DNA from 2 places in the Leifsonia sp. Root112D2 genome. Region 2 is predicted to be linked to the other one. Evidence: predicted binding sites of a transcription regulator. Region 2 holds the regulator's gene; the other holds the start of a gene.

Region 1 (15,132 bases), 260 kb from region 2:
GTCTTTGCGGTCGCGGCGGGGGTTGCTGCAGATGAGCAGCCGGTGAGGAGGGCGAGTGCCGCGGCGACAGCAATCGCGGCGGTAATACTGCGTTTGGCCATGTTCTTATCTCCATTGATAGCTCGAACGACGGATGTGTTCGGGTGGCGGCAGCGGGTGCAGGCAACTGCCAGTGTGCATTCACACTAACGATCGTTAAGAAGAGAGTCAACTAAAAACATCTGATCGCCAGCAATGCCACGCGCGCAACGCTGACCGGATCGGGCGCGGCGATACACTCGATTCGTGACTTCAGCGCCCTCCATCGCTCTCGACGACGAGACGGATGCGAACCTTCCCCCCAACGCGAGCGTGCGGGATGGCCAGCATCCGCAACACCTTTTGCTCACCCTGCTGGGCGACTACTGGATCTCCGGGGACTCCGTGGTTCCCTCCGGGGCGCTGGTGGATCTGCTCGCGGAGTTCGGCGTCTCGACCCCGGGCGCGAGGGCCGCGCTGAGTCGACTCTCCCGCAGGGGCCTGCTGTCTTCGAGCAAGATCGGTCGCCGAACGTACTACAGGCTCACCGAACAGGCGCGCCACATTTTGACGACCGGACTCGATCGTATTGTTTCGTTCGGCTCCGACCCCGAACCGTGGGACGGACAGTGGACCTACGTGGCGTTCTCTGTGCCGGAACATCAGCGCAGCATCCGGCATCAGCTGCGTGCCCGGCTGCGTTGGCTCGGATTCGCTCCGCTCTACGACGGGCTGTGGGTGTCGCCGCGGCCGTTGAGCTCTGAGGTGCAGGCGATTCTCGATGAGGTGGCGGTGGCATCCGCGACGGTTCTCGTCGGTCGCGAACTGGGCACTGGTGTCGAGTATGGTCACCCGATCGACGCGTGGAATCTGCAGGCCGTGCGCGGCGAGTACCAGGCATTCATTGCCCGCATGGAGCCGATTCAGGCGCGGCTGCTCGCCGGCAGCGTGTCGCCGTCGGAGGCGCTGCATGCCCGCACCCAGGTGATGGACGAATGGCGTTCGATGCCGAACATCGACCCGGAACTGCCGGGCGAGTTGCTGCCTGCCGAATGGCCACGAGCGGATGCCCGAGCGATCTTCCGCGCCGTTTACGACGGCCTCGGCGACCCCGCCACGGTGCGCGTGCGTCAGATCGTGGGCGCACACGCGCCCGAGCTCACCGACAGCGTGAGCGTGCACACCACCTCTGCGTAGGGGCTCGCGGGCCGCTGGTTTCGAGACGGGCCCTCCTTCGTCGAGCCCTCCTCAACCAGCAGAGCCTCTTCGCTGGCTGAGGAGGCGCGCGAAGCCGCCGTCTCGAAACCTGCCGCACGTGCGCCCTTTTTCATTACTTGACATTTGCCTCGGCGCTCGTTGATGATAATGTCAACTGACCAACGCCGGTAGGAGCAGCTCCCCCATGACCAGTTCTCTCGATGCGCTTTTCGCGCCGAAAAGCATCGCCGTCATAGGCGCGAGTGCCTCTCCCGAGAAGGCCGGATACGCGATGATGCAATCGCTGGCGACCTTTACCGGGCGGCTGTACCCGATCAATCCTCGGGGCGGCGAGATTCTCGGCCGTCGAGCATACGCGAGCGTCGCCGACCTCGAGGAGGCGCCCGAGCTTGCCGTGCTTGTCGTGCCGCCGGGAGCCGTTCCGACTGCGCTCGAGCAGTGCGGCGCGGCGGGCGTGCGCGCGGCGGTGATCTGCTCGGGCGGCTTCGCCGAGAGCGGTGACGAAGGCGCGGCGCTGCAGGAGCGGGTGATCCAGGCGGCGCGTGCCGGCGGCATCCGGCTGCTGGGCCCCAACACCTCCGGTTTCATCAACCCCGTCGACGGCGTGTGCGCCAACTTCATGCCCTCGGTCACCGAACTGCGTGCCGGGGGTGTCTCGATAGTCGCGCAGAGCGGCGGCGTGAACCTGGCGCTGTCGTTCATGCTTGCCCGCGCGAACGTGGGGCTGCGGCTCGCCGCCGGCCTCGGTAACGCGGTAGACGTGGGCTTCGTCGACGTGCTCGATTACCTCGCCGAGGACGACGCGACCACCGCCGTCGGCCTGCACGTCGAGGGCGTCAGCGACGGCCGCGCGCTCATGGCCGCCGTGCGTCGGGTGGCAGAGCGTAAGCCGATAGTCGTGCTCAAGGTGGGCAAGAACGACGTGGGTGACTTCGCCAAATCGCACACGGGAGCCCTGACCGGTTCGTACCAGACCGCACGGCAGGCGCTCGCGCAAAGCGGCGCCGTGGTGGTGGACAACCCGACCGAACTCGTCGACGCGCTCACGGCGCTCAGCCAGGTGCGACTGCCCGCGGGCGACCACGCGGGCGTCGGCGTCATCACCGGCCAGGCCGGACCAGGCCTGATCATCGCCGACGCACTGGCCTCACGCCACGTGAGCGTGCCCACGCTGTCGGATGCCAGCCGGGCCACCATCGCCACGCTGCTGCCGCCGCTCACCTACCAGAAGAACCCCGTCGACACCGGCCGGCCGGGGGAGACGTTCCCCGCCATCGTCACGGCGGTCACCGGCGATGCGGCGGTAGACCTGCTCGCCGTCTACGCGCTCGACGAGCCGGGCGCGCTCGATCCTGCAGGCGCCCTGCACAACTCATCGGTTCCTGCGCTTTTCGCCTCGGGCGGCACGACCGCCGCTCTCGACGCGCGGCGAGACGCGCTGCAGGCCATCGGGGTGCCGCTCTTCGATTCACCGGATGCGTTGGCTCGCGGTGCAGCGGCGGTCATCGACGACGCGAGGGCGCAGCTGAGACAAGGGCAGGCATCCGCCGGCTCGGAGACGCCCGCGCACGGTCAGCCACTGGGTCGCGTGCTCGACGAAGACGAGAGCAAGGCCCTGTTTGAGGCGGAGGGGTTGCTGCTGCCCGCGCGCCGGGTCGCCACTGACCGCGCCGCCGCCGAAGCGGCGCTGGCCGAACTGGGCGGGCCCGTCGTGGTGAAGGTGCTCGACGCTTCCATCACGCACAAGTCGGATGTCGGCGGCGTGCACGTGGGCGTGCGCACGGCGGTCGAGCTCGCGCAGGCGCTGGACGCGATAGACCGCATTCCCGGCGCGAACCCGCGCCGGTACCTCATCGAGGCGCAGGCCGAGCGCGGCGTCGAGCTGATCGTCGGCGCCACCCGCGACCCCGCCTTCGGCCCCGTCGTGCTGCTCGGCGTCGGCGGGGTGGACGTGGAACTCGGCGGCGAGCCGATTCTCACCGTTGCTCCCGTCAGCACCGCGCAGGCGCTGCACGCCATCGACCGGCTGCCCGAGAGCATCCGTGCCGGGCACCGTGGCGGCGCGGCCGTCGACCGTGACGCTCTCGCCCGCGTGATCGTCACCGTGGGCGATGTGATCTGCCGGCACGACGACATTCAGGAAATCGACCTCAACCCCGTGCGCCTCACCGGCACCGGCCCCATCGTTCTCGACGCACTCGTCGTGACCAGCACCCAGGAGCAGCATGTCTGAACACCGCCAAATTCTCATCGTCGGCGCTGGCCCGGTCGGCCTGACCGCTGCGCTCGCCCTGCGCGCGCTCGGCCGCGACGTCACGGTGTTGGAAGCCGGTCCCGAGGGCCGCGGTCGACCGGGAAGCCGTGCCATCTTCACGCACACGAACACTCTCGACGTGCTCGACAGGCTCAGCCCCGGCCTCGCCGATGAGCTCAGCGAGCACGGCGACTACTGGAACACGCAGCGCACCTTCCACCGCGGCAAGGAGGTGTACGCCAAGACGTACCCCGACCCCGCTCCCGGTACGCGGCCGCACTTCACGAGCCTGCCGCAGGTGCACATCGAGAAGTATCTGCTGGAGCGCGCCGTCGCATCCGGTGTCGAATTCGCGTTCTCGCAGGAGGTGACGGGCGTCGATTCAACGGATGCCGGGGTCACCCTTACGACGGCGGGCGGCACCACCTGGACTGCCGAGTATGTGATCGGCGCGGATGGCGCCCGCTCGGTGGTGCGCAAGCAGATCGGTGCCCGCATGGAGGGCGACAGAGACGACGGCTGGTACGTCGTGGTCGACGTTGCCGAGCTGGAGAACCCCACGCTGGCCACCGAGCGCATCTTCCACTACGAGCACCCCGCCGTCGATGGCCGCAACATTCTGATCGTGCCCTTCGCCGGCGGCTGGCGCGTCGACCTGCAGTGCCTGCCCGAAGACGACCCCGAGCGCTTCAGTGGTGAAGAAGGCGTGAAGGTGTGGCTCAGCAAGGTGATGCCGCCCGAGTATGCCGAGCGCATCACCTGGGTGTCGACCTACCAGTTCATGCAGCTGGTGGCGCACGACTTCGCCGACCCGGCCCGCAGGGTGCTGCTGGTCGGCGAGGCGGCCCACCTGTTTGCGCCGTTCGGGGCGCGCGGACTCAACTCCGGTGTTCCGGATGCCGAGAGCGCGGCCCTCGCTATCAACACCGCGTTGACCGCAACCAACCCGGCCCTGGCCGCGAGCGCCGTCGAGGCCTTCAGCCTGGCGCGGCGCTCGGCGGCGCAGTTCAACTGCGCGGCAGCCGGCGAGGCGCTCACCCATCTGCGACCGGATGCGGAGACCGAGGCGCGCATCACCGAGGCGGCCGGGCGCGCTCCCGAAGACGCCGCGGCATCCGCCTGGCTCGAGAAGGCGCCCTACGGTCCCCGCGGTGTGCCTACCGCCGCCACCGTCTACCGTTACTGAGCTCGGGGCTAATGCCGGTTGAGGAGCGAGGAACGAGCGTCTCGAAACCCGCACGAACACCCTCGTAATTCAGGAGTGGAGGCGTGTCGCACCCCGCGCATCCGCATGGCCGGCCACGACACGCCGCTCCGCTCCGGAATTGCGCACGAGGAGAATGTGACGACGGATGCCGCAGCCGGCACCGCGGCGAGGCCGCGGGAATACCGCGCGACCCTCCTTGTTAAAAGTTGAGTAAGGACGACTCAACTTGAGCAATTAGGAGAATTCGTGCCCGAGAACTTCACTCCGGAAAGTGACGGCGGCAACTCGTTCGACGAGTTTCTGGCCCGTTATCTCGCGGGCGAGCGTGCGCGCGCCACGCAGTCCGTCGACATCAGCCGCTACCTCAGCCGACGCACCCAGGAGGTGCTCGCCGAGGCCGGTCGCTTCGCGCTCGGCCACGGTCACCGTGAACTCGACGCCCTGCACATCCTGCGCGTGCTCGTCACCCAGGAGCCGGCATCCGACGCGGTGCGCCGCATCGGCGGCGACCCGGCCGCCATCGCCCGTTCCGCCGAGCAGCGCCTCCCGCGTGATGGTGTCTCGCGCCTCGACGTCGATTCGGCTGCCATCACGCCGTCGACGCAGCGCGTGCTGTTCCACGCCTTCCAGGTGGCGCGCGCATCCGGCTCGACCTATATCGATCCGGAACACGTGTTTTTCGCGCTCGTGATAGCCCAGGACTCACCCGCCGGGCAGGTGTTGCAGGCCGCGGGCGTCACGCCGGAGGCGCTCACTTCCGCGATGCGTGAATCGGCCACCGTGGGGGCGCCGGAGTCCGACGATGCGCGGTCAGACGACGAATATGAGACCCCGATGCTCGACAAGTTCGGTACCGACCTGACCCAGCTGGCACGCGAGGGCAAGCTCGATCCGGTGATCGGGCGCCTCGACGAGATCGAGCAGACCGTCGAAATTCTTTCGCGGCGCACCAAGAACAACCCGGTGCTGGTCGGCGAGGCCGGCGTCGGTAAGACGGCGGTAGTCGAGGGTCTCGCGCGGGCCATCGTCGAGGGTGGCGTGCCCGAGCAGCTGCGAGAGAAGCGCGTGATAGCGCTCGACCTGGCCGCGATGCTCGCCGGCACCCGTTACCGTGGAGACTTCGAGGAGCGCCTGACGGCGCTCATGGACGAGATCAGCGCCCGTCGCGATGAGCTCGTCGTGTTCATTGACGAATTGCACACCGTCGTCGGTACCGGCGGCGCGGGAGACGGCAGCGGTATGGATGCCGGCAACATCCTCAAGCCCCGTCTGGCCCGCGGTGAGTTGCACCTTCTCGGTGCGACGACGCTCAAGGAGTACCGCCGTATCGAGAAGGATCCCGCTCTCGAGCGCCGCTTCCAGCCCGTGACGGTCGGTGAGCCGAGCATCGAGGACGCCGTACAGATTCTCTCGGGGCTGCGCGGCGCCTACGAAGAGCACCACGGCGTGCGGTACACGGATGACGCCATCCGCGCCTCCGTCGAGCTCTCGGCGCGCTACGTGAGCGACCGATTCCTGCCGGACAAGGCGATCGACCTGATTGACCAGGCGGGCGCGCGCCTGCGCCTGTCGCTGGGCAAGCGGGTCGACGCATCCAGCCTCATGGAGCGCCTGGCCGAGCTCGAGTCGGAGAAGAACTCCGCCGTCGCTGCCGAGCACTACGAGGAGGCATCTCGAGTGCGCGATGAGATCGAATCGGTGCAGCACTCGCTCGACTCGATCAGCGGCACGCCCCAGCTCGACGCCGTCGTGGACGAAGCGGAGATCGCCGCGGTTCTCTCACGTGCCACCGGCATCCCGGTCAGCCGCATCGGGCAAGCCGACCGCGAACGCCTCGCACTGCTCGAGACCGAACTGCACGAGCGTGTGATCGGACAGCACGACGCCGTCACGGCGGTCGCCAGGGCCGTTCGCCGCAACCGTACGGGACTCGGCGACGCCAACCGCCCGGTCGGCAGCTTTCTCTTTCTCGGACCGACCGGCGTCGGCAAGACCGAGTTGGCGAAGAGCCTCGCCGCCTCGCTGTTCGGCGACGAGAAGGCGATGCTGCGCTTCGACATGAGCGAGTTCGGCGAGCGGCACACGGTCGCGCGACTGGTCGGTGCCCCTCCGGGATACGTCGGCTACGACGAGGCGGGTCAGCTGACCGAGCGCGTTCGCCGCAACCCGTACTCGGTCATTCTCTTCGACGAGATCGAGAAGGCTCATCCAGACGTGTTCAACCTGCTGCTGCAGGTGCTCGACGACGGACGCCTGACCGACGGTCAGGGGCGCACCGTCGACTTCCGCAACGCGGTGGTCATCATGACCTCGAACCTCGGTTCGGAGTTCCTGGCATCCCGCAGTGGTGCTCTCGGATTCGTGCCGGTCGGAGCCTCGGCCGACGCGAGCGGGTTCTCCTCCGAGAAGGATCTGCGCGACCGGGTGATGGGCAAGCTGCGAGAGGCCATGCGCCCCGAGTTCCTCAACCGCATCGACGAGATAGTGCTGTTCCGCAAGCTCGACACCGCGCAGTTGCGCGACATCGTGCGCCTGCTGCTGGACGCCACCTCGGCGCGCCTGCGTCAACACGACATCACACTCGATACGAACGATGCCGCGATCGACTGGATCGCCGAGCACGGTTACGAGGCGGAGTACGGCGCGCGTCCGCTGCGCAGGTTGATCCAGCACGAGATCGACGACCGCATCGCCGACCTTCTGGTGACCGGTGAGCTCACCGATGGCGGCGTCGTGCGGTTGGATGCTCACGACGACGCGCTGCTCGTCACCGCCGGCGTTCGCGAGGGCGAGCGCATGGCGGCCTGATTGCCGTCACATCCGTTTGCGTGGTTCAGGAGTGAGCAAGCGAGAGCACCGGGATACCATCGACCCATGACCGAAAAGCCCGCCATCCTCTTCGTCTGCGTGCACAATGCGGGGCGCTCGCAGATGGCCGTCGGCTTCGCTGCCTCCCTCTCAGAAGGGGCGGTCGACGTCTTCTCCGCGGGCTCCGAGCCGGCCGAGCAGATCAACCCGGTGGCCATAGCGGCCATGGCCGAGGTGGGCATCGACATCGCCGGTGCGCAGCCCAAGATTCTGACGACGGATGCCGTACGTCAGGCCGACGCGGTCATCACGATGGGCTGCGGCGACGCCTGCCCCGTCTTCCCCGGCAAGCGCTACGAAGACTGGCAGCTCGACGATCCGGCCGGCCAGGGCATCGAGACCGTGCGCCCCATCCGCGACGAGATCAAGGCGCGCGTTGCGGCGCTCCTCGCCGAACTGCTCGATTCCCCGGATGCTGCTCGGGCGTAACCCCGGGCCGCGCTCCGGTGTCACTCACGCCGCTCCACTCCTGAATTGCGCGAGGTGAGTCGAACCGTCACGGGGCCGATCAGGCCCTGAGGCCGAGACGAGGTCTCGTCGAAGAGGTCTGAGACGTCGTGCGCTATGACGGCGTTGCGCAGGGCGGTGCGCACCTCGATCTCGATCTCGGCTCCGGTATCGGCGCCGCCATCGAGGGCACCAGCGAGCGCGTCGCCGAGGTCGATGGCGGTGTCGCTGACGTAAGCGGTGCCGAAGACCCGGCCGCCGACACGAACCACGGCGGACCCCGCGAGCGCTCCGAGCTCGATTGCGGCCGAGCGAGAGGCCAGACGCTGGTCGCCCACGACGACCCGCGCCGTATAGCGGCCCACGCCCGAGACGTCCTTGAGCTCCTCGATCCCGCGCCAGTCTCCCGGGCCTGCCCCGTCGAGCTCGATGGTGCGGGGGCCGTCCGGCTCCTCGCTGACCACATGCAGGTGCCAGTCTTCGAGGCCGAGCTCGACATCCGGGACGGTGTGCTCGCCGAGCGCGGCTACGGTCGACGGCGCAACGGCCAGATCGAGTTCGAACACCCGCACGCCGAGCGCGGGAATCTGCGTCGGCACGAGCGTGCGAGCATCCTGCGCCAGGTGCTCGGCGGGCAGGATGCTGCCGCCCCACAACTCGAGCTCGCGCACCCGACCGACTCCCTCGAGTGACAACCGCGCAGAAACCGGATACGCCAGCGTGTTGTACACGAGCACGTAGCGACACGATCCCGCCTCCCGCCACTGCGAGAGCAGGGCCGCGCCGTCCACGGTCAGCCTCGGCGTCAACCCCAGCCGCGCGAAGGCCGCGGCCGCCTGCGACATGGTCTGCACCCGCACGGTCGATGGCTGCGCGAGCGCACGCGCGAGAGCGACCCGCACGCGTTCGTCGCCAGCCGGGCCGTGACCGAAGCCGGAATCGACCGACGGCGGTTCGCCGACGATGACGACGCGCACGCCCTGCTCGGCCGCGTCTGCGAGCGCCTCGGCCGCCTCGGGCGAAATGGCCCGCTCGTCGACGATGAGGCCCCGGTAGGCCGGCCCCTCGGAAAACACGGTGCCGTCATCGCCAATGGCACCCGCCTCCGCGAGCCCGATGGGGTCGATGAACTGCACGGTGAAACCCGCAAACTCGAGCGCCTCCGTGTCGGCGAGGCGAGACGGCGCCGTCGCGTCCAGGGTCTCGTCCCGCACGCCGCGCGCGGCGGTGGTGAGAAAGCCGTCGCGATAGATGGCGATGTCTGTGCGCGGCACCCCGGTCTCGAGCACGACGGTTCCCCGAGCCCAGTAGTCGGTGAGGGGCTTCCAGTTCGCCCATTCGGGAAAATGCGTATCGTTCCAGCTGTCCGAGACGATGTGCTGAAAGCGCGTCTGCGTGGGCCAGGGCGATCCCGGCTGCTGCGTGGCCACCCCGTGCACGAAGGGCTTCGTGATGCCGACCGCCCACTCCTTGGCGAGCATCTGCTGCAGGTCCCCAAGCGTGAAGGCGTAGGCCGCCCGAAACTGCGCGCCGAGCTCGGTGCTGACGCGCACCGCACCGCCCTGATGTGCGCCGGCCACGACGCAACGCTGCCAGTCGAGCGCAAAGCGCCACGTGGCATCCGTGCGGTCGATCGGCGCTCGGTCGCCGGCGTTCAGCGACTCGCCCTCGGCTCGACCACCGGCTCGCACGAACTCGCGATTGCCGCGGATCGCTTCGAGGTTCTGGCCGTAGGCCAGCTGCGATTTGTGCTGCAGGCCATGGGCCGCCGACCACTCCTGCAGCGGCAGCAGGTGTTCGCCGATGTAGAGGTCGGTCAGCAGGCGGTAGTAGTCGCGGCGCACCCGGGCGCCGATGCCGGTGTCGAGCTCGAAGTCGGCCACCGGCTCCTCGTTCGGCACCCAGAACCTGCACATGCCGTGCGCGAAGAGCAGCGGCAGGTAGGGCGTCACGTCGTAGCCGTGACGTTGTGCGAAGCGATAGATCAACCCGGATGTCCAGAACAGCGAGTCCGCGTTGAGCTCAAGGGAATCCTCGAAGAGTTCGGTGCCGGCCCGGCGCAGAAGCTCACGATTGTCGGTGCCGATCTGATGCTCGTCGAGATATTCGGTGGCGGCGACAGCGGCGTGGCCATCAAGAAAACTCGTCTCGCCCTGCTCGCAGTCGCGCATCCAGAAGGCGAAGAGCATCCAGTCGCCGTCGCGCGCCTCCCAGTCGACAGTGGAGTCGACAGCGGAGTCGACGAGCTGGGAGGTCAGGTCGAGAAGGGATTCCGCCTCCAGCACGGTGGATGCGTCGGGCGGCGTGATGACTCCGCGAGGCGGTGCATACGGATCGTCGAGCGGCACGATGGTGGGCGGCTCATTCCGTTGCAGCACCCGGGCCGCGGTGACGCGCACGAGTGTCGAGGGGCGTTCGCCGTCGAGGTCGTCGAACGCCGCCGGAACGCGCACCGTACCGGATTGTCCGGCGGGGATCGCCACCGAGCCGTACTGCAGTTCCTGGGTGCTGAAACCGGTGCCGACCTCGGTGTTCGGCGTCTGCAGCGGCCACGAGGCGCCCAGCGTCATGGCCACTCCGACGCCGAGGCGCTCCGCCTCCGTCAGAATTGCCGTGAGAGCATCGCGCTGTCTGTCATCGCCCCAGAATCCCCGGCTGAAGGCGATCTCCACCTCGCGAAAGCCCGCGTCGGCTATCGCGTGCAGCTGGCGGGTGAGCTGCGCGTTCGAGACCGGGCTTTGCCACCACCAGCGGATGCCCGGCCGGTCATCCGCGGTGGGGTTGGCAAATCGCGCGGGGTCGAGAGGCGCGGCGTCGAGAGGCTGGGGGCGGATGCGCGCACGATTGCGAATGCTGAACTCCTTACAGCGAGGCGTCTGTCGAAAACCGGTCCAACCAGTCGGCGATGCGGGCGATGCTGCGCTGCGCCTCGACCGTGTGCGGTCGATCGAGGTGACCGTGCCGACTGCCCGGTTCATAGGTGACGTTCACCGGCACGCCGGCATCCATCGCCTGGCGCGCGAATTCCTCCCCGGAATAGCGATGCTCGTCGCGCTCCGAATTGAGAATGAAAATCGGCGGCATGCCCGTGAGTTGCGCATTGCCCGCGTAGGCATAGGGGTCGGTGGCACTCTGCTCGGCGCCCAAATAGTTGTCGGCAATCGCCGTCACCATGCTCTGCGGAAACCGGTCGCCCGGAGACAGCGTCTCGGCCGCCGCGCGGGCGGCGGCCGAACCATCGGGAAGCACAGTGTGAACCAGCGGATAGACAAGCACGAGCGAGGCTGGCAACGGCCCCTGGCCGTCGCGCAGCCGCACGCCGACGCCGGCGGACAGGCATCCGCCCGCACTGGCGCCGCCCAGATGCATGGCATCGACGCTCACCCCGAGCTCGGCGACGGCCCAGTTCCATGCGTCGAGCAGGTCGAGCGACGGCACGGGAAAGTGCACCCCGAACAGCGCCTTGGTGTATTCGACCGACAGCACGGTGAAGCCGCGGGCAGCTAAGGCGAGCGAAACCCAGTTGGCCTCGGGCATATCGAGGTTGCCGCCGATGAAGCTGCCGCCGTGGGCCCAGACGAGGGCGCCCCGCGGCGCCCCCGTCGGCAGATAGAGCCGTGCGGCGATGTCTCCGTGGCGCACCGGCACACGGATGTCTCGCACGCTCACCGTGCCCAGCTGCGGATACCGCTCGACGAGCGAGGCGGTGTCCACATCCGTGCGCGGATCAGGGCCCGACGTGCCCGCCTCAAGACTGCGGATGACGGCGGCAAAGGAGGTTGCGGCATCCACGTCGTTCATCGTTCTCCTTCTCTGTGGTCACGAGCACTGTGTTGATGGGCACTGTATTCACCGGCACTGCCGCGCCAGTGACGCCTCAATGCATCGCGACCGCGTCGAGGAATGCGGTGTTGTCCCCGGCGTTGGCTCCCACGAATTGAATGGTGTGCTGCCCTGCCGTCGTCGTGAAGCTTGGCGTTGTGAAGCTTCGGAAGCCTCCACCCGACGGCGGCGTGAACGGCGTGGTATTGATCTTGGCACCGTCCACGTAGAAGTCGAGCGCCTGGGCGCCACCGTTGTTCGTGCGCTGGTCGACCGCGAACGTCACGGTGTGGCTTCCGGCCGACAGGTTCAGCGTTTGCTTTACCGAGTCCGTGCCCTGAATGAAGGCCGTCTGCTGGCCTGAAGCCGCGCCCTGTGTGCCGCTGAAGGCGCTGTGATTGCGCTGCACGCCGGCGCTGCCGCTGTACTGCCACACGCCGGTCGGCCGGTACGTGTAGAAGTTTGCCGACTGGTCCTCGAAACTGCCGTCAAGCAAACGGTTCACGTAGAGGTCGCCGGTTCCGGAGACCACGATGCTGTCGATATTCGTCTTACCGGTCGTGTCGATCGGATCGACACGCATCCAGTTGACCTCACCGGTCCACAACGGATTCGACGCCATGTCTATCGTGTACGTCGTGTATCCGCTGTGCGGCTTCACCGTGAAGGGTAGAGCCTTCGATTCGCTGGCGCCGGGCGAGGACGTGGTGGTGAAGTAGATTCGCCCGGTGGTGCTGCTCGTATCGTTGCTCATTCGCACTGTCACTGTCGTGGCCGCAGCGGCGTTGAGGTGCAGCGGATTCGGCGACTCGATGCGCGGGTCGTTTCCGCTGGACGTCAGGTTGAGTGCACTGAGATCCGTGCCGGGGGCGTTTGACGATGCCGCCCCGTAGACGGCCCATCCCGCTTCGTGACCGCCGTTGAAGCCCCAGTTATACGCCTGGCTCGGGCGTGAGGTATAGCTCACGCTCGGCGTCCAGCTCGCCTGGTCGTATGCCGCCTTGCCGTTGCCTGAACTGTTCTGCTGGGCATCGGTGCCGCCCTGCGCCTTGCCCGAGTTCGTCTCGAAGCGGATGATGTCGCCGGCGTTCACCGACAGGTTGTCGAGCACGTAATTGACGCCCGTGTACTCGTCCCCTGCGGCGACGGCCTGCGTGCCGCTCGCCGGCCAGATCTGCTTGCCGTTCTTGGTGATGCGGGCAAGGATTCCATTGCCCTTGCCGGTGTTATCCGACTTGAGAATGCGCCCGCGCAGGCTCACCGTTCCGGTGCTCGGTGCGGTCCACGCTCGGGCAACCCAGTGCGCCGCCGAGGTGTCGGGATTCTGGTCGAACTGGGTGATCTCGGGCACCGACCTGTCGGACGGGGTCCACTTCTTGCCCGCGGCGTCATAGACCAGGTCGACATACTTGTTGCCGTTGAGCGACTGGTACGACCAGCCGTTCAGGCCTTGCGTTCCGCTGAAATCGGCCGCGGAGAAGTAGACGTCTCCGCTTCCGTTGGAAAGCGTCGTGTTGTTCGTGGTCGAGAAGCCGGCGAAGCCGTTGCCCTGGTCGTAGAGGAAGTTCCTGTTGACGTTGATGTTGTCCTTGATGGTTCCCGTGATGGGAGACGCGGCGTCGGCGCCGTTGAGCACCAGAATCGGCCCGAAGTTCTGAGCCACCCCGTTGTTGATCATCACGTTGGATGACGCCTCGTTATTCGTCGAATAGTCGCCGGGGCGGCCTCCGAGGCGCAGGAACGACATTGCCGAGCCAGCGGTGTTCGCGAACAGAGAGTTCTGGGCCCTCACGTTGTTGTTGAAGATCTCGAAGTCGAGCGCATTCTCATCGTTCGAGCCGGTGTGATTCACGTTGGTGAACATCGAGTTCACTATCGACACGTCTTCGAGGTGCCCCAGAATCACTGTCGTTGTGCCGCCGACGTTCCAGCAGGGCGCCTCGTCGTTCAGGTCGGAGTTCATGATGACCGCGTGCTTGACGGTGAAAAGGCGCAGGGCCTCGTCGCACTGCCAGTTGTCGTGGTGGCTGGCAAGGTGATTGATCACGACGTCCTGCACCATGTTCGCGCCGGCTCCGCCACTGCCGCCCACGTTGGAGGTGATCTGTTCGCCCACTCCGAGCATGTCGATGCCGACGGTGTTCAGGTTGTGGTCGCCGCTGATGTTATCCATCCGCACGCCCCTGATGAAGTAATCGGATGCGGAGAACGTCGTGTGCTTACCGGTGATCTGGATGCCGGAGGAGTTGCGCACGTTGTCTGCCACGGCGCTGGCAACCTTGTCGCCGGTGCCGTTGGCCGCGTAGTAGATCACGCCTTTGATGTCGTGCACATAGATGTCGGTGAAGCTCAGGCCGTTGTGGCCGGTGGTGTCGTAGAACGCCAGGATGCCCGAGGCCGCATTGGAGACCTCCAGGTGGCTGAAGCTCCAGTAGTCTCCGTTGACGAGCTTGATGCCCCGATCGTCTACCGATCCGTTTCTGCTGATCTTCGGGTTGTCACCGTTTCCGTATGCGCTGACAGAGATGCCATCGGATGCGGTGCCCGAGCCCGAGAGGTTCATCTGCTGGTTCCAGGTTGCGCCCCGGGCGAGAAGAATCTGGTCGCCAGCGCTGAATGCGCCGTGTGAGTTGATGGGGGTGAACGTGCACCAGGGCTGTGCCTGCGTCGCCGGTCCGGCGTCACTGCAATTGGAGCCCGTCTGGTTGTTCACGTAAAAGGTGTTGCTGGCCGCCCAGACGGGCTGGCTCACTCCGGTCAGCGCCAGCGCCGCCAGTGTTCCCGCGGTCAGGGCCGCGATCATTCGTCGTTTCATGACATCCCCTTCGTCGTTGAAGCTGGTCTTGCATCAGGGGCGGGCCACCGTTGCCGATGGCCCGCCCCTGTCGTGCACAGCGCGAGTCAGTCGCGCCCTACTTCTTTGTGGCCCAGTCCTCGGTCCACTTGCCCTGTACTGCTTGCTCCTTGCTCCACGCGATCCCGTTGGCATTCAGCGTCTTCAGCGTGTCTTTCAGCGACGTGCTGCCGAGGAGATAGCCCTCGTACTTGTTCTGCGCGGCGATAGCGGCGGGTACCTGGAAGAGCCCACCCTGGCCGAGCGGAGGAACGGTCGCCCAGTCTCCCGTGCTCATGGCTTCGAGTCCGGGAGGGGCCGTCAGACCATTCGCGGCGGGGATGCCACCGGTCTTGTTGAGCCACGACTGAATCTTGGGGCTCGAAACGTACTGCAGGAACTTGATGGCCGCATCCCGCTTCGCGCCCTTGATGTAGGCCGGAATCATGTAGGCGGTTCCGCCAG
Region 2 (15,132 bases):
TTCTGCCTTCGTGTGCAGCTCGATCATTTATGTACCTTCCTGCCTGACCCCGGGGCGTCGGTATGATTATACCGGTACTATTATTGGTGCCATGGTGCGAATCCCGTTGACTGCTGAACAAATCGAGCGCGGGCGGATGCTCGGCAGGGCCCTGCGAAACGCGCGCGGCGCGCGCACGATGGTCGAGGTCGCATCCGCCGCCGGCGTCTCGGTCGAGGCGCTTCGCAAGATCGAGACCGGACGCAGCCCCTCGCCCGAGTTCTTTACCGTCGCGCAGATCTGCGGCGCGCTCGATATCAGCACAGACGAACTCGTCGCAGCTCGAATCACGCCTGACGAGACCGCAATCGCCTCATAGATTCCGCAGCCTTCGTGCATGAGCGCTCTGCTCCAGGCGCGGCTCGAGATTGGGCCGAGCGGTGTGTTCCGAACTGCGCGACACAGCCGTGAAGGCTGGCGAGATACTGCCCGATATGGATGCCTTCGCTCTGCTGCGCGGCGTCGCCAACCTCTGTGTCGGCGCGGGCACGAACCCCCGCTATGACGCGCGGCGCCTTGTGGGACTACTCATCGCCGGGATGCGCCTGCACCCGAGCAATGAGCGAAGAGCGAAACCAACCGTAAACTTCTCGCTATGAACGACCCTGTCGCCGGCATCCGCGAAATGCTCAGCAGAGCAGTCGTTGTGCTCGATCACGCTGGCGCCCGCGACGAGGCCATCGCCCGCTTCGTGTCGCCACGGCGTCGGCTCGGGTTCACCCGTCCGGCCGTGATGCTCCCGCTCGGCCGCGTGTGGCGGCTCGGCGTGCTGTTGCTCGAGCGCGATGCGACCGTTTACGCCACGGGCTCGATCACCCGGGTCACCGAGCCCGTTCGGCCCAACTATCAGTCACTCTCGGCCGAACAGCGACGCGGATACCGCGCGGCGGCGTTCAAGGGCGGCTTTGCGCAGGGCGAGACTGTCAATTTCGATGCGACCGTCATCGAGCTGGATGCCACGCAACTGCGCTCGAGCCGCGGCCCACTGTTCCTCCGCGGCGACAGCGCGCTCGTGCGCTGGAGCCGCTCGGCCCCCGATGACGACGCGACAGACCTCGAGAGCTACCTCTCCGATCGCGTGAGCCTACTGGTCAACCCACCCGAAGGCGCCTGACACGAGACAAGCGCCCCGGCGCGATAGCAATCGCGGCCGAGGCGCCATCTGGTCTGAACTCGTTTAGTCGGCGAGAATCAGGTAGAGCGAACGGCGCAGGTCATCGATCTTGTCGATCGCGGCGGTGCGCTGCTGCTCGGTTGCCGAGAGCCGGAACTGGTGGACCACGCCCATCAGCTTTCCTACGCTTTCGTAGAAAGCGGCATCCGCCTTCGTGGGGCCCGGATTCGACTGCCAGGCCTGCGCAAGCTCCTCCGCGTGTTCCTCGACGTAGCTGCGACCCGTCTCTGACAGTTCGTACTCGGTGCGTCGGTCGTCGCCAGTCGCCACGATGAGCTCTTCATCGACCAACTGCTGCAGGGTCGGGTAGACCGATCCGGGGCTGGGGCGCCAGGCGCCACCGGTCTTCTCGGCGATGGCTTTGATCAGGCCGTAGCCGCTTGACGAACCGGTCTCGAGAAGCGAGAGAATCGCCGCCCGAACGTCGCCGCGATTGGCGCGGCGCTGGCCGCGGGGCCCGAAGTTTCGCGGATCGAAGCCGGCCGGGCCGAAGCCACCGAAGCCCGGGCCACCGAAGCCGCGTCCGCGGCCATGACGCTCGCCCGAGGGGTCGTGGTGGAACCGTACGAAAGCCGAAGCGGCCTCTGCATGGTGTTGGTTGCGTGGGTTTCTGTTGTGTGCGTATTTCATTCGCAGTGTCCTTTCGTGTGCTCGCCACATGCGAGCCATCGCAGATCTTCTGCGATATGCCAACGATATATCGCTACTTATCGTTTGTCAATCGCGATCTGCGGAAAAAGGCAGCGAGTCAGGGGCGCCTCCGCGAGCGCGACCGCAGGCGCAGCGCGAAGAGAAAGCCGAGGGCAAGAAAACCGGCGGCTACGAAGAGCGAGGTGCGCGAGGCATCCGCCATGCCGGCTGACAACGCCTCGGGCCCGGTGCCGGAAAGTCCCGCGGCGAGGACCCCACCGATGAGCGCCGTGCCGAGAGCTGACCCCACTTGGCGCACCGTGCTCTGCGTCGCCGAACCCTGCCCCGACTGCTCGGTCGGAATGTCGGCGAGCACCGTTCCGGTCAGCTGGGCGGATGCGAGACCGAGACCGAGCCCATAGACCACCAGCAGCAACGCGAGAACCCAGGGGGAGCCGCTCGCACTGAGCAGCAGTGCCGTGGCGGTCACGCCGACAACCTCGATTCCGAGACCGAGCAGCACGACGTTCGGCGCACCCATTCGCTCGGCGAGATGCCGCGCCATCGAGCCCGAGAAGAAGGCCCCGACACCCATCGCCGCCAGCACGAGACCTGCCCCGAGAGTTGTGAGCTCCATCGCGTTGACGATGAACAGTGGAAGCACGAACAGCAGACCGAATTCGCCTATCGCCACGCACAGCGCCGTCAGGTTGCCCCAGGTAAAGGTCGGCACCGTGAACAGCGAAAGATCCAGAATGGCGGAGCGCCCGTTATGGCCGCGGTGCCGCTCCCACAGAATGAACAGCGCAATGGCGGCAACACCTATCGCCCCGGCCACCGGAACGGGCGAGACGGGGGCGGATGCCGGCCACACCCATCCGAAGATGCTGAACTCTGCGGTTGGTTTCCACCACCCCAGCGCGCGCCCTTCGATCATGGCGAAGACGAGACCGCCGAAGCCGATAGCGCTCAGCAGCAGACCGTCGACATCGAGGCCGCGGGAGGTAATCACCGCCCGAGTGTCGGTGACGGTGAGGAATGCGCCGACGAGGATGATCGCGCCCAGCGGCAGGTTGACCACGAAGATCCACTGCCAGCCGAATGCGGTGGTCAGCCAGCCGCCGAGCAAGGGGCCGAATGCGGCCATGCCCGAGATAACGGCGCCCCAGATGCCGAAAGCGACAGCACGGTCGCGGCCACGAAAGGTCGCGTTGACACTGGACAGCGTCGTCGGCAGAATGAGCGCGCCGCCGACGCCCTGCACAACACGGGCGAGAATCAGCGCGCCGGCGTCGCCCGACAGCGCGGCCAGCAGGCTTCCCGCCATGAATATCAGGATGCCGACCACGAGCATCCGGCGCCGCCCGAGCCTGTCACCGAGCCGGCCGGCTGTCAGCAGCAGCGCCGCGAAAACGACGGAGTAAATGCCGTTGACCCACTGCGCTTCGCTGAGGTCGAGCTTGAGTTTGTCGATCAGCACCGGTAGTGCGACACCCACGATGGTGCCATCGAGCACGATCATCGAGAGCGCGGCCGCCAGCACGCCGAGACCGATCCAGCGGCGACGGCCCGTCTGGGGTGCGGTGTCGACGGCGACGATTCCGTCGTTCTGAGTCTGTGCCATTGTCATTCTCCCCGTGCGCGGCCGATGAATGGCGGGGCCGCTCCTTCGTCTTCAGCCTACGGATGCGCGTTCGGCGTGCGAATCGATCAAAGGTTGGAAAACGTGCGCCGGCACACCCTGAGGTGACACGTATCGACCTTCGTTCGCGAGCGAAGGTCGATACTCGTCACCTCAGGCAGCTGCGCCCTTGGGGCAAGGTGCGGATTCGGCACAAGGCTCGTAATGTTGAGGAAGGGGCTGCGTCGGGCGGTCGGAGGGGCGGCCCATGAGCAACGGTACCGACACGCTTCTCGATACCGTGGCCTCCGAACGGGCCGACACTGCCGCCCCGGCGACCACGCGCGTCTGGTGGGAGCGGCCGCGCATGTTGCTGCTCGGCTTCGTCGTGGCGCACCTGGCACTCTTCGCCGCGCTGTTGCCGAGCATGCTGAACGGGCATCCGCTGGGCGATCTTTCGCTGTACCGACGCTGGGCCGAGGGCGCGCTGGGCGCCGGCCACTGGCCCGGAGTCTCCGAGTCGTGGGTCTACCCCGTCGGCGCCGTTGTGCCGGTGATTGTCGCCGAACTCGCCGGCCCACTTCTCTTCGAACTCATCTGGGTACTGCTCACGACAGCCCTCAACGGCCTTGCGACCTGGATGCTTGCGCGCGGCCCCCACACGCGGGCGCGGTATCTCGCCGCCTGGTGGTGGTTGCTTCTCGTTGTCGTGCTCAGCCCGGTCGACCCGCTGCGCCTCGATGGCCTGACCGCACCGATGGTCGTGATCGCGCTTGTCATGCTTGCCCGCTGCCCCGCTGTCGCCGGTGTCATCCTCGCGGCGGCCACCTGGATCAAGGTGTGGCCGGCCGCGGTACTGCTCGCCGTGTTCGTCACCGCGCGACGGCGCTGGGTCGTCGCCGCAGCGGCCGCCGCCCTCACCGCTGTCGTCGTCGCGGTGGTGATCGCGTTCGGCGGGGGCGCGCACATCGCCAGCTTCGCCACGGAACAGTCCGATCGGGCCATCCAGCTCGAGGCGCCCGTGGCCACGCCGTGGGTCTGGATGACCGTCTTCGGAATACCCGCCGCCTCCATCTGGCTGAACCGCTCCATCGCGACGCAGGAGGTCTACGGCCCGGGCGACAGCGTCGTGGCGGCCTGCATGACTCCGGCGATGCTCGTTGCCGTGCTCGGCATCCTGATTCTCGCCGTGATGGCCCACCGGCGCTCCAAAGACTCGCGTCGCGTGCTGCTCGTAGCCGCGCTCGCACTCACCGCCGCGCTCATCGTGTTCAACAAGGTGGGGTCGCCGCAGTACATGCTCTGGCTGGTGCCGCCGATCGCCGTCGGCCTTGTCTGGCACGTGCGGCAGTGGCGCGTTCCGGCGATACTCATGATCGCCATCGCTGCGCTCACGACCCTCGTCTTTCCAATCCTGTACGTGCCCCTCACCAATGGCGACGCCCTGGCCGCCTCAGTGCTGCTCGCACGCAATCTGCTGCTGATAATGCTGCTTGGCTGGGCGATCTGGAGGCTGGTGCGGCTCACGCGCGCGTCGACACCGTTACGGTGAACTTCGCGTTGCGCCCGACCTCACGCGTTGGCCCGACAATGCGGGTGAGCGCTTTGCGATAGGCGAGGTGCGTGTTGAAGACCGTCCACAGCTCGCCGCCGGGCGCGAGAACGCGGGCGGCATCGTCGAACAGGCGCAGCGCGGCGCCGGCATGCACCGAGGCGCCCACGTGGAAGGGCGGGTTCAGCAGAATGAGCTCGGCAGAGGCATCCGCCTGGCTGGCGAGAGCGTCATCGCGCACCACCGTCACGCGGTCGGCCACGCCGTTGGCCTCCATTGTGGCGCGAGCGGATGCGACGGCGGCTGCCGATTGGTCGGTCGCGAATACACGGATGCCCGGCCGCGCCCCCGCGAGCGCGGCGGCTATCACACCGGTTCCGCACCCCAGATCGATGGCGGATGCCGCGCTCGGCTTCGCCTGCGGCAGAAAGTCGAGCAAAAACCGCGTGCCGATGTCGAGCTTCGTGCCGGCGAACGCGCCGCCGTGCGCGCAGACCCAGATGCCGATGTCGTCGTGAAACTCGCGGGCGGGCCACGCCTCGCCGCTGGTCGAGTAGCGAGCGCCAGCGAGCGTATCGAGACCTTGCTCGGGTCTCGCGCTGCGCTCGTTTCTCGCCTCACTACTCGACCAGCGCCGTACCGTCAGCACGCGCGCCTTTTGCCGTGCCAGCCCGGCCCGCACCTCACCGAAGTGCCGGCCGAGAACTTCGTTCATGGCGCGCGTCAGGTGCTTGAGCATGCCGCCGGCGTACACCGTGACATCCGGTGCCGCGTGCTCGGCGATGAGTGCGGCGATCTCGTCGAGCGCGGCGAGACTGCGCGGCAGCTGCATGAGCACAACGCGCGCACCGCTCAGCAGTTCGGCTCCGAGCGGCAGCGAACTATACGCATCGGTGAGACCCGCATCGGCGGCGTTCAGCGCCAGCGCACGCTCGCCCGAGAGCGCATCCTGATGCACCCGGATGCCCCGCGCCGAGTGCAGCGCGGCCGCCCCGAGCGTGAGAGCCCCGTAGTGGTCGCCGATCACGACGAGCTCGCCTTCTGCGATGCCGGCGAGCGCGGTCGCCGCCGTTTCGAGAATGAGCCGGTCGGCGGCATCCGTCGCGAAGAGATTCGGCGCCTCGACGTCGGGGCGGCGCCGCAGCGCGTCGAAAGAGAAGCCGGTCACGCCGATTGCCCGAGAGGTGCCGCGGCTGCAGCAGCCGGGGCGCGGAACGCGTGCGCCATCCACCACCACGTGAGTGCGCCGACGGGGATAGCCGCCACCAGGCTCCCGATGGCCACGATCGCCGCGCCGCCGCCGAGCGAGCCGATTCCACCGCTGATCTGTTGCAGGCCCAGGCTTGCCAGATTCGCGATGACCCCGAGAATCCCGCCCACGATCCATTGCCCCACGATGCCGATACCGATGCCGCTCCAGGTGACGCCACGCGGCCGGCTCACTCCATGCGCGCGCAGGATCCACCCGCTGACCAGCACGGCGAGAACCATGATCAGGATGCCCGCCACAGCCACCGCGATCAGCCACGGAATCCACGGCGCGGGGTCGATATGAGTGTCCACCCAGAAGCGATCCCAGGAACTCGCATCCGCTGGTCGGCTGGCAAGAGAATTCGTAATGGTGAAGGCGAGCAGCACAACACCCACGAAAACGACGGGAAACACGGCCACGGTGAAGCCGAGCTGCAGCAGGAGCAGAGCGACGGCACCGGCAACGAATGCGCCACGCCTTTGCCGCCTCGTCAGCGGTGGCCGCGGGGCAGGCGGCGCGACGGGGGCATAGCCATACGGCGGCGGGTTCGTCATGCCCCCATCCTGTCAGCCATAAGCCGCTCGAGTCGTTCTTCTCGCACGCCGCCTCACTGAGGGGCGAACTTTGGCCCCTCAGATCGCGATTTAAGGGGCCAAAGTTCGCCCCTCAGCGACAGGACAACGAGTGAAACGGATGCCCGCGAATCGGTCAGCTCTCGGCGCGCGCACCGAAACGGTACTGAGCGCCACGGTGGTCGTCGGGCAGGCGGTCACCGTGACCGTGCAGCTTGTTGCGCAGCGTGCCCTCGACGTACTCGGTGGGGTACACGCCCCGCGCCTGCAACACCGGAATCACGTATTTCACGATGTCTTCGAAGGTGCCCGGGGTGATGGCGTAGGCCAGGTTGAAGCCGTCGACGTCGGTGTCTTCCACCCACTCCTGCAGGGTGTCGGCAATCTCCTCACCGCTGCCGACGATGTACGGGCCGAGGCCACCAATGGCGCCCTGCGTGCCGATGTCGCCCACCGTCCACTCCGTGCCGTCGTCGGCGCCGCGCTGCACATTCGCCACCGCAGACTGGATGGCGTTGCTCTTGACGTGACCGATCGGCTCGTCCAGCGCGTAGGTGGAGAGATCCACGCCCATCCAGCCGGACATGAACACGAGGGCGCCCTCCGCGCTGGCGTAGCTGAGGTAGTCCTGCAGCTTGGCCTGCGCCTTCTCCGAGGTCTCGTCGGTGATCACCGTCAGCAGCGTGTAGATGCGTGCCGAGTACCGGTCGCGACCGGCCGCCTCGAGCGCATCCCGAATCTTCTTCACCGTCTCTTTCAGGCCCTCCTTGGTGGAGTTGGCCACGAAGATCGCCTCGGCGTTGCCGGCCGCGAAGGCGATGCCCCGAGAGGATGCCCCGGCCTGGTAGATCACGGGCGAGCGCTGCGGCGACGGCTCCGAGATATGGATGCCGGGCACGGTGAAGTGCTTGCCCTTGTGGCCGATCTCGTGCACCTTGGCCGGGTCGGTGAACACGCCGGTCTCACGATCGCGCTTGACCGCGTCGTCTTCCCACGAGCCCTCCCACAGCTTGTAGAGCACCTCGAGGTACTCATCGGCGTAGTCGTAGCGGTCGTCGTGCTCCATCTGGTCGTCGTGACCCATGTTGCGCGCCGCCGACGGCAGGTAGCCGGTCACGACGTTCCAGCCGATGCGACCCTTGGTGAGGTGATCGAGCGTCGACATGCGGCGCGCGAAGGGGTAGGGATGCTCGTAGGCGGTTCCCGCGGTCACCCCGAACCCGAGGTTCTCGGTCACGTACGCCATGGCCGAGATCAGCATCATCGGATCGTTCACGGGCACCTGCGCGCCGTGCTTGATCGCGCCCTCGTTCGTGCCGCCGTAGACGTCGTAGGTTCCCAGCACATCGGCGATGAAGATGCCGTCGAATTTGCCACGCTCGAGCAGCTTGGCCAGCTCGGTCCAGTACTCGAGATCCTTATAGGTAGCCGAACGGTCATCCGGATGCCGCCACATGCCCGAGGACTGGTGGGCGACACAGTTCATGTCGAAGGCGTTGAAGCGAATCTGACGGCTCATACACCCATGGTGCATGCTGTGTCGTCATATGCCGCCCCGCTCCGAAACATTCGGTCACATGCGCGGTGGAGCTCAGCGCTCGAGCGGGCGCCAGACGACGAGCTGGTTGGAGCGGCGGGCGCGCGTGCCCGCCTTCAGCGAGATAACGTCGCCCTCGATGTCGGCGGCGAAGACGCGGCGACCGGGCCGGTTGAGCAGCTCGTCGGCGAGCATCGCCTCGAGCTCACGCACGCGCGACGACAGCGCGCTCACCTGGTCTTCGAGCTCCAGCACGCGCCGGATGCCCTCCAGGCTCACGCCCTCCGCGCCCAGCCGAGCGACCTCCCGCAGCCTCACGATGTCGCGCATCGAGTAGCGCCGGGACTTGCCCGAGGTGCGGCCCGGGCTCACGAGCCCGAGCCGGTCGTACTGGCGCAGCGTCTGCGGGTGCATGCCCGAGAGCTCGGCCGCGATCGAGATCACGAACACCTTCGAGTTCTCGTCCATGCCGCCGCCATTCACGCCACCGCGCCCGTCACCGAATGGCATTTTCAGCCTCGCGCCTTCGCCAACAGATCGGCGCGCGGGTTCTCATCCGGAAGCTTCGCCACGAAGGCCTTCAGCGCTTCTTCGGCGTCTCCGGAGAGATGCGACGGCACGGCGACCTGCACTATCGCCAGCAGGTCACCCGTTCCCTTGGTCGTCGCGACGCCCCGACCCTTGACGCGCAGCACGCGCCCGCTCGGGGTTCCCGGTGCCACGCGCAGCCGCACGGGGTCGCCACCCAGCGTGGGCACCTCGATGGTGGCGCCCAGCGCGGCCTCGGCGAAGGTCACCGGCACGTTCACACGCAGGTTGAGCCCATCGCGCTCGAACACCGGATGCTTGCGCACGCTCACCGTGAGCACGATGTCTCCCGGCGCCCCACCGTCCGGGCTCGCCTGCCCCTTGCCGCGCAACTTGATCTTCTGACCATCTGCGACGCCGGCGGGAACCTTCACGTTGATGGGCCGGCCATCCGAGGTCTGCAGGTGAATCGTGTCGCCCTTGGTGGCTGTGACGAAATCCAGCGTTGTGGATGCCGTCACGTCACGCCCGCGGGTCGGCCCCGATGCGCCGCGGAAGCCGCCGCTCGAGGAGCCGAAGCGCCCGTTGCCAAACATGCCGCCGAGGATGTCCTCGAAGCCGCCACCACCACCCTGCTGGAACGAGTAGCCCTGTTGCCCGCCGCCACCGGCGCCGAACATGCCGCCGAAGACGTCATCGAAGCCACCCGACTGGGCACCGCCGGGCGCGGTGAAGCGCGCGCCGGAACCCATGGCACGAATCTGGTCGTATTCCTTGCGCTGCTCGGCGTCGCCGAGCACCGAGTGCGCCTCGCTGATCTCCTTGAACTTCGCCTCGGCCGCAGCATCACCCGGGTTAGAGTCCGGGTGATACTTGCGGGCGAGCTTGCGATAGACCTTCTTGAGTTCGGCCGGCGTCACATCCTTGGAAACTCCAAGCACCTTGTAGAAGTCCTTGTCGAACCAATCCTGGCTAGCCATCGGGCCCCCTAGCCGTTACTCGGAGTGAAAACCACGACCTTCGCGACCCGAACCAGCGAGGAACCGAGCGTGTACCCGGTCTCGACGACCTCGGCGATCGTCTCAACGGTGACCTCGGGGTTCGGCTGCTGAAAGACGGCCTCGTGAATGTTGTGATCGAACGGTTCGCCGGCCGCGCCGAACGGTGTGGCGCCGAGGCGCTCCACGGTTGCGCGCAGCTTGGCGGCGATCGTCACGAACGGGCCCTCACCCTCGAGATCGCCGTGCTTCTCGGCACGGTCGAGGTCGTCGAGAACGGGAAGCAGCGCCATGACGGTGTCGCCGACGGCGCGCTCACGCTCCACCTCGCGGTTGGCCTCGGTGCGCTTGCGGTAGTTCGCGTACTCGGCGGTCACCCGCTGCAGATCGGCGAGCCGCTCCGCAGCGAGTTCCTCGGCGGATGTCTGCCCCGACAGGAAGTCAAGGTCGACATCGGAAAGCGAGGTTTCGACGTCCGGTCCCTCGAAGCCGTCTTCGGCGGCCTCGGGCACTTCAGTTCCTGAGCCCGCCGAAGGGCCCAAAGGCTCCTCGACCGGCGTCTCGTCGTTGGGCTCGTTCGGGCCGTTTTCGGGGTTCTGATCCTTCGCGGCCATCGTTACTTGGCCTCGGACTCGGGCTCGTCGTCCACAACCTCGGCGTCGACCACATCCTCGTCGGATTCGGTGGACTCGGTGCCCTCGGCACCGGCCTCGCCCGCTTCGCCGGATGCGGCATCCGCCTGAGCAGAGGCGTAGATAGCCTCGCCGAGCTTGCCCTGGCTCTCGACCAGCTTGTCGTACGCGGTCTTCACCGCGTCGTCGTCGTCACCGGCGAGCGCCGACTTCAACCCGTCGACATCGCCCTGAACCTCGTTCTTGACGTCCTCGGGCAGCTTGTCTTCGTTCTCCTTGATGAGCTTGTCGATGGAGTACGCGAGCTGCTCGGCGCCGTTGCGGGTTTCGGCGGCCTCGCGGCGCTTCTTGTCCTCGGCGGCGTTCTCTTCGCCCTCGCGCACCATGCGCTCGATGTCTTCCTTCGCCAGCGACGAGCCGCCGGTGATGGTCATCGACTGCTCCTTGCCAGTGCCCTTGTCTTTGGCGGACACGTGCACGATGCCGTTGGCGTCGATGTCGAAGGTGACCTCGACCTGAGGGATGCCACGGGGCGCGGGAGCGATACCAGTGAGCTCGAAGGTGCCCAGGTTCTTGTTGTCGCGCGTGAACTCGCGCTCGCCCTGGAAGACCTGGATCGCGACGGACGGCTGGTTGTCATCCGCCGTGGTGAACGTCTCGCTGCGCTTGGTGGGGATGGCCGTGTTGCGCTCGATGAGCTTGGTCATGATGCCGCCCTTGGTCTCGATGCCGAGACTCAGCGGAGTGACGTCGATGAGCAGAACGTCCTTGCGCTCGCCCTTCAGCACGCCAGCCTGCAGTGCGGCGCCCACGGCGACGACCTCATCGGGGTTCACGCCCTTGTTGGGGTCCTGACCGCCGGTCTCCTTCTTGACGAGCTCGCTCACGGCGGGCATGCGGGTGGAACCACCCACGAGCACCACGTGCGCGATGTCGCCGACCTTGATTCCGGCCTCCTTGATGACGTCCTGGAACGGCTTCTTGGTGCGGTTCAGCAGGTCTTCGGTCATCTGCTCGAACTGGGCGCGGGTGAGCGTTTCGTCGAGGTTCGCCGGGCCGTTCTCGGTGAGCGAGAGGTACGGCAGCTGGATGCTCGTCGACATGCTCGACGAGAGCTCCTTCTTCGCCTGCTCGGCGGCCTCCTTGAGGCGCTGCAGCGCAATCTTGTCCTTGGAGACATCCACGCCCGTGGAGTCCTTGAACTTCTTGATCAGGTGCTCGACGACGCGCTGGTCCCAGTCGTCGCCGCCGAGGCGGTTGTCACCGCTGGTGGCGCGAACCTGAATCGTGGAGAAGTCGTCGTCCTTGCCCACCTCGAGCAGCGAGACGTCGAAGGTGCCGCCGCCGAGGTCGAAGACCAGGATGAGCTCGTCTTCCTTGCCCTTGTCGAGGCCGTAGGCGAGCGCGGCAGCGGTGGGCTCGTTGATGATGCGCAGCACGTTGAGGCCCGCGATCTCACCGGCCTCCTTGGTGGCCTGGCGCTCGGCGTCGTTGAAATACGCCGGGACCGTGACAACGGCATCCGTCACCGTGTCGCCCAGGTACTGCTCGGCGTCACGCTTGAGCTTCTGCAGAATGCGTGCCGAGATCTCCTGCGGGGTGTACTTCTTGTCGTCGATGGCGACGTTCCAGTCGGTGCCCATGTGGCGCTTGACGGATGCGATGGTGCGGTCGACGTTCGTGACGGCCTGGCGCTTGGCGGTCTCGCCGACCAGCACCTCGCCATCCTTCGTGAATGCGACGACCGACGGGGTGGTGCGGAAGCCTTCGGCGTTGGCGATAACGGTGGGCTCGCCGCCCTCAAGCACGGAGACCACGGAGTTGGTGGTACCGAGGTCGATTCCTACTGCACGTGACATGCGCGATGTTCTCCTTCTGTTACAGTCCCGCGGATGCCGCGGGGCAAGTTCTCGTGAGACTTGAGTCTCGCAGACTCAAGTTTGCCACCCGCCATTTTCGCTGTCAAGTCGAGCGCGCAAAACTTGAGTCGACCTGGCTCAACCCACCGCGGGGCCGTGCATTCCACGGACCCTCGACCACGAACGCACAACCGGAAGTTTGACGACAGACCGGATTTTTCCCGGGATTCGTCCGGTTTGTCGATAAATTTCCGGCCCAGCGTGAAGCGCTGCCCAGTCCGGCACGGTCCGCCCCTGTCCCACGCGCAACTACAACTCGGGCGGGGCTCCCTTGAGCTCGATGCTGATCTGGTCGGCATCGAGGTTGGTCAGTGCGCTGTTGAGTACCTCGGCGGAGTAGGCGCCGTCGTCCCGGGCGTCGAGCAACGCGGTGCGCTGGGCCGCAATGATATCGAGGGTGCGTTTCTTCCACGCCACGTGGTCGTCAGCGGGGCCGGCGGCATCCGCGCGCGCGACAGCGGTGGCCGCGGCATCCGTAGGTGAGGCATCCGCCTGCTGCGCAACCGACGTCGTGACGTCGCGCTCGATCTCGGCGAGAAGGGCGAGGATGCGCCCGCGCTCCTCCTTACTCGCCGCGTCATCGGGAAGCGCCGGCTTGATCCAGGAGACAAAGGCCGAGAGCGTGCCCCCCTGCAACAGCAGTGATGCTGCGGCGACGGTGAAAGCGATCAGAATGAGCAATGCCCGATGCGGGGTCTCGCCGAACGGTAGCGTCTGGGCGGCCGCAAGGGTGACGGCACCGCGCATCCCTGCCCACACCAGAACGCCTCCTTCGCGCCAGCCGAGGGGAGCAGCGACCAGATAGTCGATGTCCGCGATCGAACGGCGCACACGGATTCTGAGCATTTCGAGGCGCCGCGGGCTGGGTGCGGGGCCGCGCGTGTCTTGAACGATGAGCGACTCTTCGGAGCTGTTGAAACGCTCCTGCATGACATCCAGCCTCGGCTTCATCTTCTGCCCGCGGCGGGCGCGGCGGCGCAGACCAGAAAGCAGCGGCGCAACATAGGCGGCACGAACGAGCACGGTGAGCACGAGCGCACCGGCGGCGATGAGGACCGCCGTTCCGATGCCGGCGTGCTCCTTCTGCACCTCACTGACGATGTTGAAGAGCTCAAGGCCCATCACGAGAAAAACCGCACCCTCAAGAATCAGTTCGATGACGTGCCAGTTCTGGCTGTCGGAGAGCCGATGCTGTGGCGGCAGCTTGCGAGCGGCACCGCGACCGGTGATGAGACCGGCTACGACCGCAGCCACCAACCCGGATGCGCCGAGAAGCTCCGCAGGAATCGAGGCCAGGAACGGAACGGTGAACGACAGTACCGTGTTCACGGTGGCGTCGCTGATCTTCGAACGCACCCAGAGGTTGAGCTTGCCGACGACAAAACCGAGTACGACGGCGACCGCAACGGAGTACGCGAAGCTGCCGAGCACTCCCCAGAACGACACCGCCGCGGCGGTACCGGCGATGGCGGTGCGCAGCAACACGAGCGCAGTGGCGTCGTTGAGCAGGCTTTCGCCTTCCAGAACGGCCACGACGCGGCCAGAGACCCCGACCTTCTTCACTATCGAGGTTGCGACGGCATCCGTGGGGCTCACAATCGCGCCGAGGGCGATTCCCCACCACAGGCCGAGGCCCGGGATCACCCAGGCGAAGAACAGCCCGAGCACGATCGAGGAAATGACGACCAGCGCCACGGAGAGACCGCCGATCGCCGTGAACTCGCGGCGAAAGTTCATGGTGGGCATGGAGACCGATGCCGAGTAGAGCAACGGGGGCAGGATGCCGGCGAGCACCCATTCGGGGTGGCTTTCGATCGGCGGAATGAACGGAAGAAAGCTGACCCCGATGCCGGCAACCACCAGGATGAGCGGTGCCGAGATGCGCAGTCGGGGAGCGAACGCTGCGGCTGCCGCGACGGCAAGGAGACCTACGACCATCACTATCAGGATGGTCATCGGCTTCCCCCTTACGCTTCGGCGCTGAGCGTCGACCGTCACTGTTTAACGAGTCCAACCTAGCGGCGCGATGCGCGACGTGTGAGGATCAGGGCTTCGGCCGCATAAGTCTTTCGCCGGCGCCAAGCACGAGTCGCTCGGGAAAACGCTTCGAGAAGACCCTGGCGAAGAAGGCATTCGCCGCTCCATCGACGACCGACGAGGCGTTCCCGTCCAGAGCCTTCAGCGCCGTCTGCACCACCTGCCGCGGAGTGCGCTTGCCACGCACCGCGCCACTGTTCATGGGTGTCTCGGTGGGCCCCGGGCTGACCGCGAGCACGCGCACACCCGATTGCGCGGTCTCGGACCAGAGCGCCTGGGTGAACGAGAGCACGAACGCCTTCGTGGCCGAATACACCGCTCGATACGGCGCGGGCTGGTAGGCACCCGTGCTCGCGATATTCACGATGACGCCGCGACCGCGAGTCATCATCCCCGGCAGCAGCCGGGAAGTAATGCCGACAACCGCGCCGATGTTCGTGGCGATCATTGCGGCGAGAGCGTCGGGATCTGCGGCGGAGACCGGGCCACCGCCGCTCACCCCCGCGTTGTTGACCAGCACGTCGACCACGATTGCGGACGCCTCCAGCCGCTCGAACAGCTCCTGTGCAGCGGTGGCCTCCGAGAGATCGAGCCGCATGGTGGTGACCTGCACCTGATAGCGCGAACGCAGCTGCGCCGCC

The links. Region 2 encodes HspR, which represses chaperone genes until heat shock. Its sites were predicted from a motif close to AAGTTGAGTCNNNNNGACTCAACTT; they were not measured.
Region 1: the regulator HspR is predicted to act here: its motif matches at 4,901-4,925, upstream of ASC63_RS04380 (ATP-dependent Clp protease ATP-binding subunit).

What each region holds. Positions count from the first base shown of each region.
Region 1 covers NZ_LMCU01000001.1:954,074-969,205, reverse strand. The annotation lists gene ASC63_RS04400 (ABC transporter substrate-binding protein) at 1-101, opposite strand, end outside; gene ASC63_RS04395 (PaaX family transcriptional regulator) at 286-1,215, shown strand; gene ASC63_RS04390 (acetate--CoA ligase family protein) at 1,421-3,469, shown strand; gene ASC63_RS04385 (FAD-dependent oxidoreductase) at 3,462-4,676, shown strand; gene ASC63_RS04380 (ATP-dependent Clp protease ATP-binding subunit) at 4,944-7,505, shown strand; gene ASC63_RS04375 (arsenate reductase ArsC) at 7,572-7,994, shown strand; gene ASC63_RS16045 (glycosyl hydrolase) at 8,015-10,990, opposite strand; gene ASC63_RS04370 (alpha/beta hydrolase) at 10,875-11,813, opposite strand; gene ASC63_RS04365 (hypothetical protein) at 11,890-14,649, opposite strand; gene ASC63_RS04360 (ABC transporter substrate-binding protein) at 14,747-15,132, opposite strand, start outside.
Region 2 covers NZ_LMCU01000001.1:1,209,586-1,224,717, reverse strand. The annotation lists gene map (type I methionyl aminopeptidase) at 1-27, opposite strand, end outside; gene ASC63_RS05625 (helix-turn-helix domain-containing protein) at 92-358, shown strand; gene ASC63_RS05615 (hypothetical protein) at 635-1,153, shown strand; gene ASC63_RS05610 (PadR family transcriptional regulator) at 1,217-1,843, opposite strand; gene ASC63_RS05605 (MFS transporter) at 1,962-3,467, opposite strand; gene ASC63_RS05600 (glycosyltransferase 87 family protein) at 3,733-5,016, shown strand; gene ASC63_RS05595 (class I SAM-dependent methyltransferase) at 4,988-6,184, opposite strand; gene ASC63_RS16635 (hypothetical protein) at 6,181-6,822, opposite strand; gene ASC63_RS05585 (LLM class flavin-dependent oxidoreductase) at 6,977-8,359, opposite strand; gene ASC63_RS05580 (heat shock protein transcriptional repressor HspR) at 8,432-8,845, opposite strand; gene ASC63_RS05575 (DnaJ C-terminal domain-containing protein) at 8,890-9,885, opposite strand; gene ASC63_RS05570 (nucleotide exchange factor GrpE) at 9,894-10,517, opposite strand; gene dnaK (molecular chaperone DnaK) at 10,520-12,394, opposite strand; gene ASC63_RS05560 (cation:proton antiporter) at 12,704-14,410, opposite strand; gene ASC63_RS05555 (SDR family NAD(P)-dependent oxidoreductase) at 14,499-15,132, opposite strand, start outside.